3 regions of the Marinomonas sp. 63XJN7_7_ISO-PGPR-S23-202 genome follow, and region 3 is predicted to be linked to each of the others. Evidence: predicted binding sites of a transcription regulator. Region 3 holds the regulator's gene; each other region holds the start of a gene.
The links. Region 3 encodes LexA, which represses DNA repair genes until DNA is damaged. Its sites were predicted from a motif close to TACTGTNTANNTANACAGTA; they were not measured.
Positions count from the first base shown of each region.

Region 1: AC0VYG_RS19655 (YebG family protein) is a predicted target of LexA. The motif match lies at 2,392-2,411, and genes of this name have one in related genera.
Region 2: uvrA (excinuclease ABC subunit UvrA) is a predicted target of LexA. The motif match lies at 1,837-1,856, and genes of this name have one in related genera.

Region 1 covers NZ_CM149677.1:4,252,697-4,256,955, reverse strand. Annotated here, with positions in the region: gene AC0VYG_RS19665 (putative bifunctional diguanylate cyclase/phosphodiesterase) at 1-747, shown strand, start outside; gene AC0VYG_RS19660 (zinc-binding metallopeptidase family protein) at 834-1,895, shown strand; gene AC0VYG_RS19655 (YebG family protein) at 1,936-2,370, opposite strand; gene AC0VYG_RS19650 (mechanosensitive ion channel family protein) at 2,524-3,396, shown strand; gene AC0VYG_RS19645 (DUF1439 domain-containing protein) at 3,406-3,996, shown strand; gene AC0VYG_RS19640 (FKBP-type peptidyl-prolyl cis-trans isomerase) at 4,104-4,259, shown strand, end outside.
Region 2 covers NZ_CM149677.1:4,923,670-4,927,928, reverse strand. Annotated here, with positions in the region: gene uvrA (excinuclease ABC subunit UvrA) at 1-1,782, opposite strand, end outside; gene AC0VYG_RS22665 (MFS transporter) at 1,941-3,299, shown strand; gene ssb (single-stranded DNA-binding protein) at 3,331-4,083, shown strand.
Region 3 covers NZ_CM149677.1:2,724,514-2,728,772, forward strand. Annotated here, with positions in the region: gene dinG (ATP-dependent DNA helicase DinG) at 1-1,843, opposite strand, end outside; gene lexA (transcriptional repressor LexA) at 1,914-2,537, shown strand; gene AC0VYG_RS12645 (hypothetical protein) at 2,662-2,928, opposite strand; gene AC0VYG_RS12650 (DUF6586 family protein) at 2,931-3,401, opposite strand; gene topA (type I DNA topoisomerase) at 3,398-4,259, opposite strand, start outside.

The DNA.
Region 1 (4,259 bases), 1.5 Mb from region 3:
GCACAACTTAAAGAAGCGCTTAGTAATAATGAGTTTGTTTTACACTACCAGCCAAGAGTCAGTGCCAAGGATAAATCGGTTTTGTCTCTCGAAGCCTTGTTGAGATGGAATCATCCAGAGAATGGTTTGATGTATCCTGAAAGCTTTATTGATTTGTGCGAGCGCTCTGGACAGATGAACCAAATTGGCGAGTGGGTATTGCGCGAGGTGGTTAAGCAGATTGCCCATTGGCATTCATTAGGAAAGGATGTGGTGGTTTCTGCGAATGTGTCGATCAGCCAATTGTTTAAAGAGGACTTTGTTACCAGCCTGGAGCGCATATTACACGAAAATGGTTGTGCACCGAACCGTTTAGAATTGGAGCTGACTGAGTCCGCTATCACAAAAGGGGACGTCGTTGTCGTTAATAATCTTCAGCAGCTTCGCCATTTAGGTGTTAGAGTGTCGGTGGATGATTTTGGTATCGGGTATTCGAATTTTGCGCGCTTAAATGACATCGCTTTTGATTTTATTAAAATTGACCGTAGCCTAATCTCTAGCCTTCCCGATAACCCACATCTGGTGAAAATGATCATCAGCATTTGTCTGTTAATGCAGGCGCAGATTGTTGCCGAGGGTGTGGAAAATGAGGCTACAGCTCAATGGTTGGCAGATCATGGCTGTGATGAGTTACAGGGCTATTTGTATAGCAAACCTTTGTCCACTGATCAGGCAACACACTATTTATTTAATCCCCCCAAACAATAAGACATGCGCTCTGGATGGCTTGTTGGGTAGAAAGTAATCAAGCTATGTTATAACAACGAGCTTACCGTCTTAGACGAAGAGGCATTATGAAAATTTTTACCTGTCAGCAATGTTCTCAAACGATTTTATTTGATAATACTTTATGTGAAAGCTGCGGCTCTTCTTTAGGCTTTTTATCTGGGCCTATGACTTTGAGCGCCCTAAAAACAGACGGTTCTGGCTTTATGGCGTTGGCAGACACCAATGTGCCTGCTAAAAAGTGGTATTACTGTAAAAATGCGCAATACTCTGTATGTAATTGGCTGGTGGATAGCCCAGATACCTTGTGTGAAGCCTGTCAGTTGAATCGTCATATTCCCAATTTAGAACGCGTTAAGCAACGGGACGAATGGCAAAAGCTCGAATTTGCTAAGCATCGTTTGGTGTATTCGTTAATTAAATTGGGGCTTCCTATATTAAACAAAACAGAGAACCCAGAAGAGGGGTTGTCGTTTGATTTTATTTCCGAAGAGAATGCGGTTCCTGTGAACGCACAGTCCACAACGGGTCATGCTCTCGGACAAGTGACCATTAATACATCCGAAGCAAACAGTGCAGAACGAGAGCAAATGCGTGAGGATATGAAGGAGTCTTATCGAACTTTGATAGGGCATTTTCGTCATGAAGTAGGGCATTATTACTGGGATCAGTTAATCGCCGAAAATGACAGTGAGCTGGCCAACTATCGGGCCTTGTTTGGGGATGAGCGCACAAGCTACGCTGACGCCTTGCGCAAGCATTATGAAAACCCTGTTCAAAATTGGCAGGATAATTTTGTTAGTGCGTATGCCTCTTCTCATCCCTGGGAAGATTGGGCCGAAACTTGGGCGCATTATCTGCATATTGTCGATACCTTAGAGACGGCCAGCGAATTTGGCATCAGCATATCGCCTCCTAATAATCTGCATCAGAGTTTAGCCGCGACCATTAATATTGACCCTTACCGTCATGCCAATTTTGAGGACATTATTGCCCAATATCTGCCGTTAACCTTTGCTGTGAATAATGTAAACCGGAGCATGGGGCAACCTGATTTATACCCCTTTGTGCTGGTGCCAAAAGTGCGGGAAAAGTTGGCATTTATTCATCGCATAGTGCATGGTTGTTAGCCTTTTGATGGGCTTTATCAAAAGGCCACATCAGGTGTTTTTATGCGGCATCGCTATCTGTGTAGTCCGTTAATTCGTGCTCATCAATCATCACGTCCTGTTCTTCGTAAAACGCATCTTCATCTGGCTCAATGACAAGATCTTCAAGGGGCTTTTTAGCCTCTTTCTGAGTCCGTTCCAATGGTATGCTGTGATTCGTTTTTGGGGGCGTTTTGACACTTGTTTTTTTGCTTTTCGATGCGCCTTTACGCTTTGTTCCCAGCGCCTCTAGTAATTCGTCTTTGTGCTCGGCTAAGTACAGTGATAACGCTTCTTTTTGATGGTGATCATCGGCCAAATGACTGTTATCCAATAATTCGTAAAGTGCGTCGGCTGTGTCTAGCATTTTGTCATAGGCATCGGCGTCGGCTTTTGAGGTAAAGGTCATTTTTTCAATTCCATCACGTGCTACAACGTATTTAATAACAACAGGCATAATCCACCTCGGGAAAAATAGTACTGTTTAAATATACAGTATTTTTTCTGTCAGTGTCTAGCTTTTTTCTTTTCAATTATTGCGGCTTTACATTGTTTTTTGATTGGGCTGATAGTGCTAAAGTAGCGGCCTAAATGAAGGAATCCGAACGTTATGCCAATTGAACTTTCTCACTTTGATACGACGATCATTAGAGATCATGTTGAAATCGTATTAACCATTGCTTGGGCACTTATTTCTTATATGGTCCGTCGATATACGAGACGGGTGATACGTCGTCACCCTACGCTTGAGCATGACAAAAAACGTCAGCGTATTAACACGCTCGATAACATATTTAACCTTTTTTTGGTGGTTGGATTTATCTTAATCTGGGCCTCTGAATTACAAAACCTTGCTATTTCGATTGCCGCTTTTATGGTTGCCTTGGTTGTGGCGACGAAAGAGTTTATTTCTTGTATTGTGGGGGCGTTTTTTCGTGCCAGCACTCGGCCTTATCAAGTGGGTGATTGGGTAAGGATTGGTGATTTCGAAGGAGAAGTGACCGATAGTGACTGGCTGTCCACGACCTTGTTTGAAGTGGATTTGAAAGGGGGAAGTTATGGCTATACGGGGCGCACCACGGTTGTACCGAATAGTCTATTACTCACGAGTACCGTACAAAACTTGAACTATATGCGGCGCTATGTCACCCATGTTTTTTCTATTACAAGACAAGCGGATGATGTGAACCTGTTCGAAATAAAGCAAGCCATTCTGGATAAATTGAAGGAATACAGTGAGCATTTTCATGGGGTTGCCATTCGCTATAACAGCCTGATTGAAAAGCGTCTCGATATTAAAATATCAGGGCCAGAACCACGGGTTCGCATTACCACATCCCCTGATGGGCATACTCAGTTCACTATATCGCTATTTTGTCCAACCAATGAAGCGATGGATATTGAGCAAAAAGTCACCGAAGACTTTATGAGTTTTTGGTATGAAAAACGGGCTAAAATATTACAAAAGTCCCAAACAATTTAGGAGCTTAGAATGATTCGTCGTGTTGTTGCCGCCTGTACGCTGGTCTTTTTTTGTTTGTTTCTGAGTGGATGTACGAATGGTATAAGCGTTACGCAAGCGCAGTTAAATGAGGCGATTAAGAAAGAAATCGCACAGGGGAAAGAACATCAAATAGCACTTGGTTTAAAGGATGATGGCACCTTGAATATGGCGCTCAAGGTAAAAAGTGTGCAGGTGAATTTAACCGAAAAAGACGGTGGGATGGCGTTAGTCGATATGGTGTGTTTGTTATCGGGTAAGGTCAACGCCTTTGGGCAGAGCTTTACCTTTAGCACCCAGGTGAAACCGTCGCTATCATCCGGCGTGAGATTAGATGAAAATCGCATCTATCTTGTTTCCCCCAGAATAACGAACATTGAAGTTTATGGTTCTAAATTCAGCGATCAGTTGTTGCGTTCCACTCTGGGATCTCTAAATAGTGATTTGAAAAAGGCATTAACGGACTATTTTAACCAACATCCTGTTTATGTGTTGAACCATAATCTAGAACAGAAATTGGCAGCCTCTATGGTCAAAAATATCACTATCAAGAAAAACGAGTTGTTGCTTGGTCTGTTTTAAATGGGAAAGAAGAATCTAGGTGCTCGCCATTTTCTACGGAACTTCTATAATGTTGCGCAAAATACGCAATGGTATTTATCAGGCTGATTTATTTTAGAGGAAAAAGCATGTCAATTGCAGACAATCAAGTTGTCACGTTTCACTACACACTTCGTCATGGTGACGAACTGATCGAAACATCCGCAGGTAAAGATCCCATTTCCTACCTGCATGGCCACAGTAATGTGATTCCTGGCCTTGAAAAAGCCATGGAAGGAAAAGAG
Region 2 (4,259 bases), 2.2 Mb from region 3:
TTGCCCATTTAAGAACTGTCCAGTGACAGACTGAGGGCAATTCATAATGTCTTGTGGTGTACCGCTGACGATAATTTCTCCACCATGAACCCCAGCGCCAGGACCAATATCCACCACAAAGTCCGCGACACGAATCGCATCTTCATCGTGCTCCACAACGATGACCGTGTTGCCGAGATCCCGTAATCGCGTCAATGTGGAGATAAGCCGCTCGTTATCACGCTGATGCAAGCCAATAGAAGGCTCATCAAGGATATACATAACACCCACTAATCCGGCGCCAATTTGGCTCGCGAGTCGAATTCGTTGCGCTTCCCCGCCTGATAATGAGTCGGCTTTACGATCTAATGTCAGGTACTCAAGGCCAACATTGACAAGAAACGTCAGACGGTCGCGAATTTCTTTAAGAATCTTCGAGGCGATCTCTCCCCGAGCACCTGTTAAGGTGAGGTTTTCAAAGTAGGTTAGGCATTCTGCAATCGGGAATTTCACAATCTCAGGGAGCGTTTCTTCATTGATAAACACATTGCGCGCTGAGCGATTGAGTCGTGAACCATGACAATCAGGGCATGGCTGTGTCGTAATATACTGGGATAAGTCTTCACGAACGCTATCAGACTCGGTTTCATGGTAGCGACGTTGTAGATTGGGCAGCACCCCTTCAAAGGCATGAGAACGAATCATTTTGTCGCCACGTTCATTGATGTAGACAAAATCGATTTTGTCTTTGCCTGATCCGTTGAGGATCTTATCCTGATACTGTTTGGGGATGTCTTTGAACTTGGCGTCGATGTCAAAACCGTAGTGTTTTGCTAGTGCGTTTAGTTGCTGGTAGTAAAAAATACTGCGACGTCCCCAGCCACGAATAGCCCCTTCCGCAAGGGTCAGTGTGTCATCTTGAATAATGCGTTCAGGATCAAAGACTTGATGTGTCCCCAGTCCATCACACGTTTGACAAGCTCCATTAGGGTTGTTAAACGAAAACAGGCGTGGTTCGAGCTCCGTAAGGCTGTAGCCACAGACTGGACAGGCAAACTTACTGGAAAAAATATGAATGTCTTTTTCATCATCCATATTAATGACTTTGGCAATACCATCGGATAAGGAAAGACAGGTTTCAAACGACTCAGCAAGGCGAAGTTGTAAATCTTTACGAACTTTAAAACGATCAATGACAACTTCTATGGTATGTTTCTTATTTTTTTCTAAAGTGGGGGCATCGTCTAAATCGACCACAATTCCGTCGATGCGAGCACGGATAAAACCTTTAGATAACAAATCGTTAAGTACATGAAGATGCTCGCCTTTGCGATCTTTTACAATCGGCGCAAGCAACATCATTTTAGTTTCCTCGGGAAGAGATATTATCTTATCGACCATTTGTGATATGGTTTGCGCCTCTAATGGCTCTCCATGATCAGGACAGCGTGGCTGGCCTGCCCGAGCAAATAGCAACCGTAAGTAATCATAGATTTCTGTGATCGTACCAACGGTAGAACGGGGGTTGTGAGACGTTGATTTCTGTTCAATGGATATGGCTGGGGAAAGGCCTTCGATATGATCAATATCTGGTTTTTCCATCATGGATAGAAACTGTCTAGCGTAAGTTGACAGTGATTCTACATAGCGACGCTGACCTTCTGCATACAAGGTATCAAAAGCGAGGGAAGATTTGCCTGAGCCAGATAGGCCAGTGATCACCACGAGTTTGTCTCTAGGAATGTCTAGGTCCACATTTTTAAGATTGTGGGTGCGTGCTCCGCGTATGGTGATAGTATCCATGTGTCTCCAATATAGTCTTTGGTCAACAGAAATTAGCTTCGTTGTGAGTAGAATAACTGTCTATTTTTACAGTAGTTGAAATAGAGCTTCAACGTTAATTTTTGTAATATTGACATTTTCCTTTTTCTTAAACCTAAGTTGAGTGGTTGAATCTCCTTATGGATGCACTTGAACGTCGATCTGTCCTTGCCCTAGCGCTTGTTTATCTCTTTAGAATGCTAGGCTTATTTCTTATTATGCCCGTCATCAGTGTGGCCGCAGATGGTCTACAAGGAGCCGATGCCGCCTTGATTGGTACTGCGATTGGTATATATGGGTTCACCCAAGCCATATTGCAAATACCAATGGGCATGTGGTCTGACCGAATTGGTCGTAAGCGTGTCATTGTTATCGGTTTGCTGCTGTTCGCATTGGGGAGTTTGATTTGTGCGAATGCAACCAGCATACATGTACTTATTGTCGGTCGTGCATTACAAGGCGCTGGGGCGATAGCCAGTACCTTAATGGCTTTATTGAGTGATGTTACTAGAGAGAAAAACCGCACCAAATCCATGGCGATGGTTGGTGTGAGTATCGGCGCTTCTTTTATGATTTCTCTGGTACTTGGACCATGGGTATTTGATTTAGTCGGCTTGTCTGGCTTGTTTTACTTGTCGTTCGGTTTTTCTTTCCTTGGCATAGCCTTGATTTTGTTTGTTGTTCCTAACGTTGTCCAGCATACCTTTAAACGCGACACAACGCCCAGTTTAGTGGCGCTTGGACGTGTGATTAAAGACGGTAAGTTGCGCTTCCTTAACATCAGTGTGTTATTGCTGCATGCTAGCTTAACGGCATTGTTCATCACCGTGCCACATTTATTGATTCAGCGCTTTGGTTTGCCGTTGGCCGATCATAGCTGGCTTTACCTTGGAGTAATGGGTTTTGCCTTCGTAGGTATGGTACCATTAGTGATCATCGCTGAAGCAAAAGGCAAAATGAAGGCCGTTGTTTTTAGCGTGGTTTTGATGCTGGGACTGAGTGCTATTTTATTACAATGGGCCCCTCATCTATGGGTGTTTGGTCTACTATTGTGGTGCTACTTTGTTGGTTTTAATACCCTTGAAGCGACCTTACCATCCTTGATTAGTAAGCAAGCTCCTGTTGGTTACCGAGGCACGGCAATGGGCGTGTTTTCAACCCACCAATTTCTCGGCTCTTTTTTAGGGGGAATCGGTGGCGGCTGGATATTGCAGCATTACTCAAACAGTACGTTATTTGATGTTGTCGGTATTGTATTAATGCTATGGACAGTCGTGTGCTTTATGCAGCCAGCTCCACGTCAGCTAAGCAGCATGGCGTTTAGTTTGCCTGACGGTGATGATAACGCGCTAGATGCCTTGGCTGATCAGCTTACTAAAGTGGCAGGCGTAGAAGACATGCAAATTTTTAAAGACGAGCTAACGGCTTATCTTAAAATAGACAAAAAGATACTTGATAAAGAGGCCCTAAAACGTCTCGCACCTCAAGCCAATATCTAAAGAACATATTGAATAACAGTTGGAGAGCCTCATGGCACGTGGAATTAACAAAGTGATCTTGATCGGGAACGCAGGCAACGATGCCGAAGTCCGTTTTATGCCTTCTGGAGCGGCGGTTGCAAACGTCAACATCGCGACAACCGAGAGCTGGAGAGACCGTCAAACGGGCCAAATGCAAGAACGCACCGAATGGCATCGTGTCGCGTTTATGGATCGTGGCAACTATCGTTTGGGTCAAATTGCAGGCGACTTTATCAAAAAAGGCTCTAAAGTCTATGTTGAAGGCTCTTTGCGTACCCGTGAGTGGGAAAAAGATGGCATTAAACGCTACACAACCGAAATCGTTGCGAACGAAATGCAATTGTTAGACGGTCGTGGTGACAATGCCGGTCAGCAAAGTGGTGGTTACGATTCTATGCAAGGTGGCCAAGGTGGTTATTCTAATAACGCACCTCAACAAGGGTATGGTCAAGCGCCACAGCAGCCTGCAGCACCACAACAGTCCGCGCCACAACATGCTCCTCAGGGCGGTGGTTTTAACCAACCACCTCAGCAAGGTGGGTATGGTCAAGCACCACAGCAACCTGCGCATCAGCCAGCGGCGCCACAAGCGCAACCGCAGTCTTTTGGTAGCTGGGGTAATGCACCTCAACAGGCTCCGTCTCAACCAGCACCACAACAGCAACCAGCACCGCAACAGCGTGCGCCACAGCAGCCTGCTCAGCAACCAAAACCTCAACAAGCGCCAAATTTTGACGACTTTGACGACGATATTCCGTTTTAGGATTTACCTGAGACATAAAATGTAAAAATTTGATTGGAGGCCGCTATTTTAGCGGCTTTCTTTTTTAGCGTAGCTTCATTAGATCGCGTGATATACTTTTTTATCGTTTTGTTTTACTTTGTAGAGGGGGCGCTTGGTTTGTAGCAAAGTGCGTAGCTATCCCTGTTCTATCTGTT
Region 3 (4,259 bases):
GCAAATCCACCCCTTCGGCAAAACTCGCCAAACCAAATAGCAAACTGCCCTTACCCTCATCAATCTTGGCCCGGTGAGAATCCAGAATAACCCGTTTAGACTGCTCTCCTTGAGTTAAAAGGATTTCCTGCAATCCAGCAGCAAGCGATTTAGCAACGTCCTCCATTTGACGACGGGAAGAAAACAGCACTAAACTTCCTTTATCGGTATGAACATTCTTATTCAGGTAAGCCACTATCTCTGCAGTATGTTGATCCACACGATTTGGCTCATGCTCCATATTGGGTACCACCAATAGGCCATTATTCTGAAAATCAAACGGGCTTAACACTCGCAAATATTCACTTTCCCGAGGCACCCCTGAGCGCATATTAAAGCGATGGAATTGATTCAGCGCGGTCAGTGTGGCCGATGTGACCACCGCCCCAAAGCACTTATCCCATAATTGTTGGCGTAACGTATTCGCCGCCAGTATCGGCGAACCACCAAGCTCAACATCCTGCTCCATCCCTTGCCCTATCACCATTAACCAACGTGCATTAGGCGGAAAGTTTTGATCATCAACCGTGGAGTATAGACGCCATAACTCAACACATTGCTCCAAACGACCTAAAATCACCCCTAGAATCGGCTGCCAAGTCTCAGCGGTCTCTGAGGTAATTCCCATCCCCTCATTCTGTTTGGTTTTCTTACATTCATCCTGAATGCTTTCGATATTGTTGAACAGCTTCTGGTAGGAGGTCTGCAAACTATAAGCCAACTGGCGCAACTCGTCAGGTATCACACCAAACTCAAAGCGGTGATGATTATTGTCTTGATCCAACCCCAAACCTTGTATGTAAGGCGCCAACCCTTGTTGAGCATACTGAATAAAATTCACAATGCTCTGAATTTGTTGGGGAATTTTCAGCAACAACTGACCCGTTAAGCTAACGGCATCGGTCAACTCCTGTTTCAAATTCACCAAGTTCTTCTCCAACTGGCGAAGCCAAGTGATACTTTGCTGTAAACGCACTTCATGGCGAAAGTGACTAATGGCTTTATCAGGAAGATGATGGCCTTCGTCGAAGACATAGATGGTTTCTTTTGGCGGTGTAAGAATGGCACCACCACCTAGAGATAAATCAGCTAATACAAGGTCGTGGTTGGCAACAATCACATCGGCGACTTCAATTTCAGCCCGCGCTTTAAAAAACGGACAAGCTGAATAATTGGCACAGTTTCTATTCGTGCATTGTTGGTGATCCGTCGTTAAACGACGCCAATCTTGATCTCGGATCAGCCCTTCCCAATTATCTTTATCGCCGTCCCACTCACCCTTTGATAACGCCACATCCATTTCTTGGTACAACACCGTATTCACGTCATCGGCTTGCAAGTGCTGCTCAAACAACCCTGCAAACATGTCTTCCATACCTTGATCTTCCGAGCTTAAAAAACTCTCAAGATTGTTTAGACAGAGATAGCGGCCACGCCCTTTTGCCAAGGTATATTTAAAGCTTAACTCTGTATGAGCCAACAAATTAGGCAATTCTTTGTGCAAAATTTGTTCTTGCAAAGCAACGGTTGCCGTGGAAATGATTAGTTTCAAGCCTCGGGCTTTGGCTATAGGAATAGCCGCCAAACAATAGGACAGAGTCTTCCCGGTCCCTGTTCCAGCTTCAACAACTGCCACGTGCTTTTCGTCTAGTCGGTTACCTTCACTGTCTTGCTTGATATTCCCCAAGGTACGGGCAATTGCGCCGATCATCTGACGCTGACCAACTCGGGGCTTATGCTGTTTTGCTTCCAAAGAAGCACGGTAAGCAAGATGAATTTGTGTTTTTAGTTCGTCTGAAAGCATTTAAATTATTGAGAATCGTTGGTGATGCTGTATATAATAACAGTTACTGTATAAACAACCAGATGGCCCTATGATTAAATTAACCAAAAGACAATCTGACGTACTAGAAACCATTCGCGAATTTATTAGCGAAACCGGCTTTCCTCCAACACGTGCAGAAATCGCAGGTCGCTTAGGCTTTAAATCGCCTAACGCCGCCGAAGAACACCTGAAGGCCCTTGCCAAAAAAGGCGCCATCAAAATGCTCTCTGGTGCATCCCGAGGCATTCAATTAATTGAAGACCCTGTAGAAGCAGCAAATGACGAAGAGCTTGGCTTGCCCGTCATAGGAAAAGTGGCGGCAGGCTTTCCGATTCTCGCACAAGAAAACATTGCATCACATGTGAGCGTTCCACCTAGCATGTTTTCCCCTAAAGCGGATTACTTTTTGTCTGTTTCCGGCACCAGCATGAAAAATATCGGCATTATGGAAGGAGATCTTCTCGCTGTCCATAAAACCACCACTATTCGTAATGGCCAGATAGTCGTTGCCCGCATTGGCGATGAAGTTACCGTTAAACGCTTCTATCAAAAAGGCAGTCAAGTACGCCTACAACCCGAAAATGAGGAGTTTGACGATATTCTTGTTGATCTGGAAAGCGAAGAATTTGCCATCGAAGGCTTATCTGTCGGCGTCATTAGGCAAACAGTTTGATTTAATGCCTTTGCTAATCCAGCACGTATTCTAATGGATAAAAATTAGGCCAACCTAACCATCCATTAAAATACGAGCAAGAAAAATGCGAAGCCATGGCTTCGCATTTTTTGTTTCATTCTGATCAATGTAAGATTTTAGGGCGCATATCCATGTCTTCCAAATACTCAGCGTCATCCCCAAACGCTGACTCGTCAGAATATACAAAGTCTATGCCTGCATGGAACATGCACTTAGCTAATTCAAAATACCTTTCTTTCAAATACGACTTCGTCGTATCGGAAATGACCAAGGTAGCCAGCGGTTCCACACTCTCTCCGTCTTCACTTGCTGGTCTCAATACAATATCGCCATTATCGAGTTCAACAATCTCTAGATAAGATTCTTTCATAATTAATACTCTGATGATTCTTCTCTAAAACGCAACACCAACTCAACAAGCTTTGACAAGTACAAACCAACTGAAGCACCGGCATCCGATCCTTTACCAATTATATTGTCCGAACTCATACCAGAAAACGACGTATAGTGACATTCCAACTGAGCAATGAATGCTTGCTCTAATTGATTCAGCCAAGAGTGGGGTTGTAAAGCAAGATCCGATAACTCACTCAATGTGGGAACCACAACTCCTGTCTCTTTCGCTGCATGTTGTAATTTCAATATATCCAATTCTGATTTCAGACTATAAGCCGTTTTGATCTCTTGTAGCAAACCGTTCAAAGCACTGCGAAGGTGAAACAAAGACGCCCCTTCTAATCCAGCGAGCAACCAAGACTCTTCGCACTGCTGGCTTTGCTGCAAAAAACGTCGTGCTGCGTCTAACTTCTGATTGGTAACGCTTGCTTGACTCGCGTTACTCATTTCTTTTTCTTACCCTCTTCAACAACCCATTTACTACCAACATAATACGCTTTCCAGCCCGTTGGTTTGCCTTCTTCTTCGGTCATCACATACTGCTCTTTCGTTTTGCGACTGTAGCGAATCACCGTAGGACGCCCCTCATTATCCTTAACGGGCGCCGTTTTGAAAAAGTGATATTTAGGATCAATTTGATCCATAAACGGAAGCAGCTCTTTCACTAATGGCGCACGCGTTTCTCGTTTACGAGGAAACTGACTGGCTGCCAGAAATAAACCGGTTGCTCCATCACGCAATACATAATGGTCATCGACTTTGTCACAAGCCAAATCTGGCATGGGAACAGGATCCATTTTTGGTGGCGCTGCCTCACCATTTTTCAATAGCTTACGAGTATTTTTACATTCTTCGTTTGTACACCCAAAGTATTTCCCAAAGCGACCCGTTTTAAGCTGCATTTCGGAGCCACACTTATCACACTCTAGAACAGGGCCATCGTAACCTTTGATTTTAAAGGATCCCTTCTCTACTTCGTACCCAGAACAGGCCGGATTATTACCACAAACATGCAGTTTGCGATGCTCATCCATCAAATAGCTGTCCATGGCCGAACCACAAATTTTACAGCGGCGTTTGCCGATTAAGGCTTTAGATTCCCCTTCCTCATCATCAACGGCAATCGCTTCATCACCACGAACCAGGTTAATCGTGGCCTTACAACGTTCTTTAGGTGGTAACGAGTAACCTGAACAAGACAAGAATACCCCCGTACTCGCTGTACGGATTTGCATGGGACGAGAGCAAGTCGGACACTCAATATCAGTCGGTGTCGGCTCGTTTGGCATCATCCCTTCATCCGGT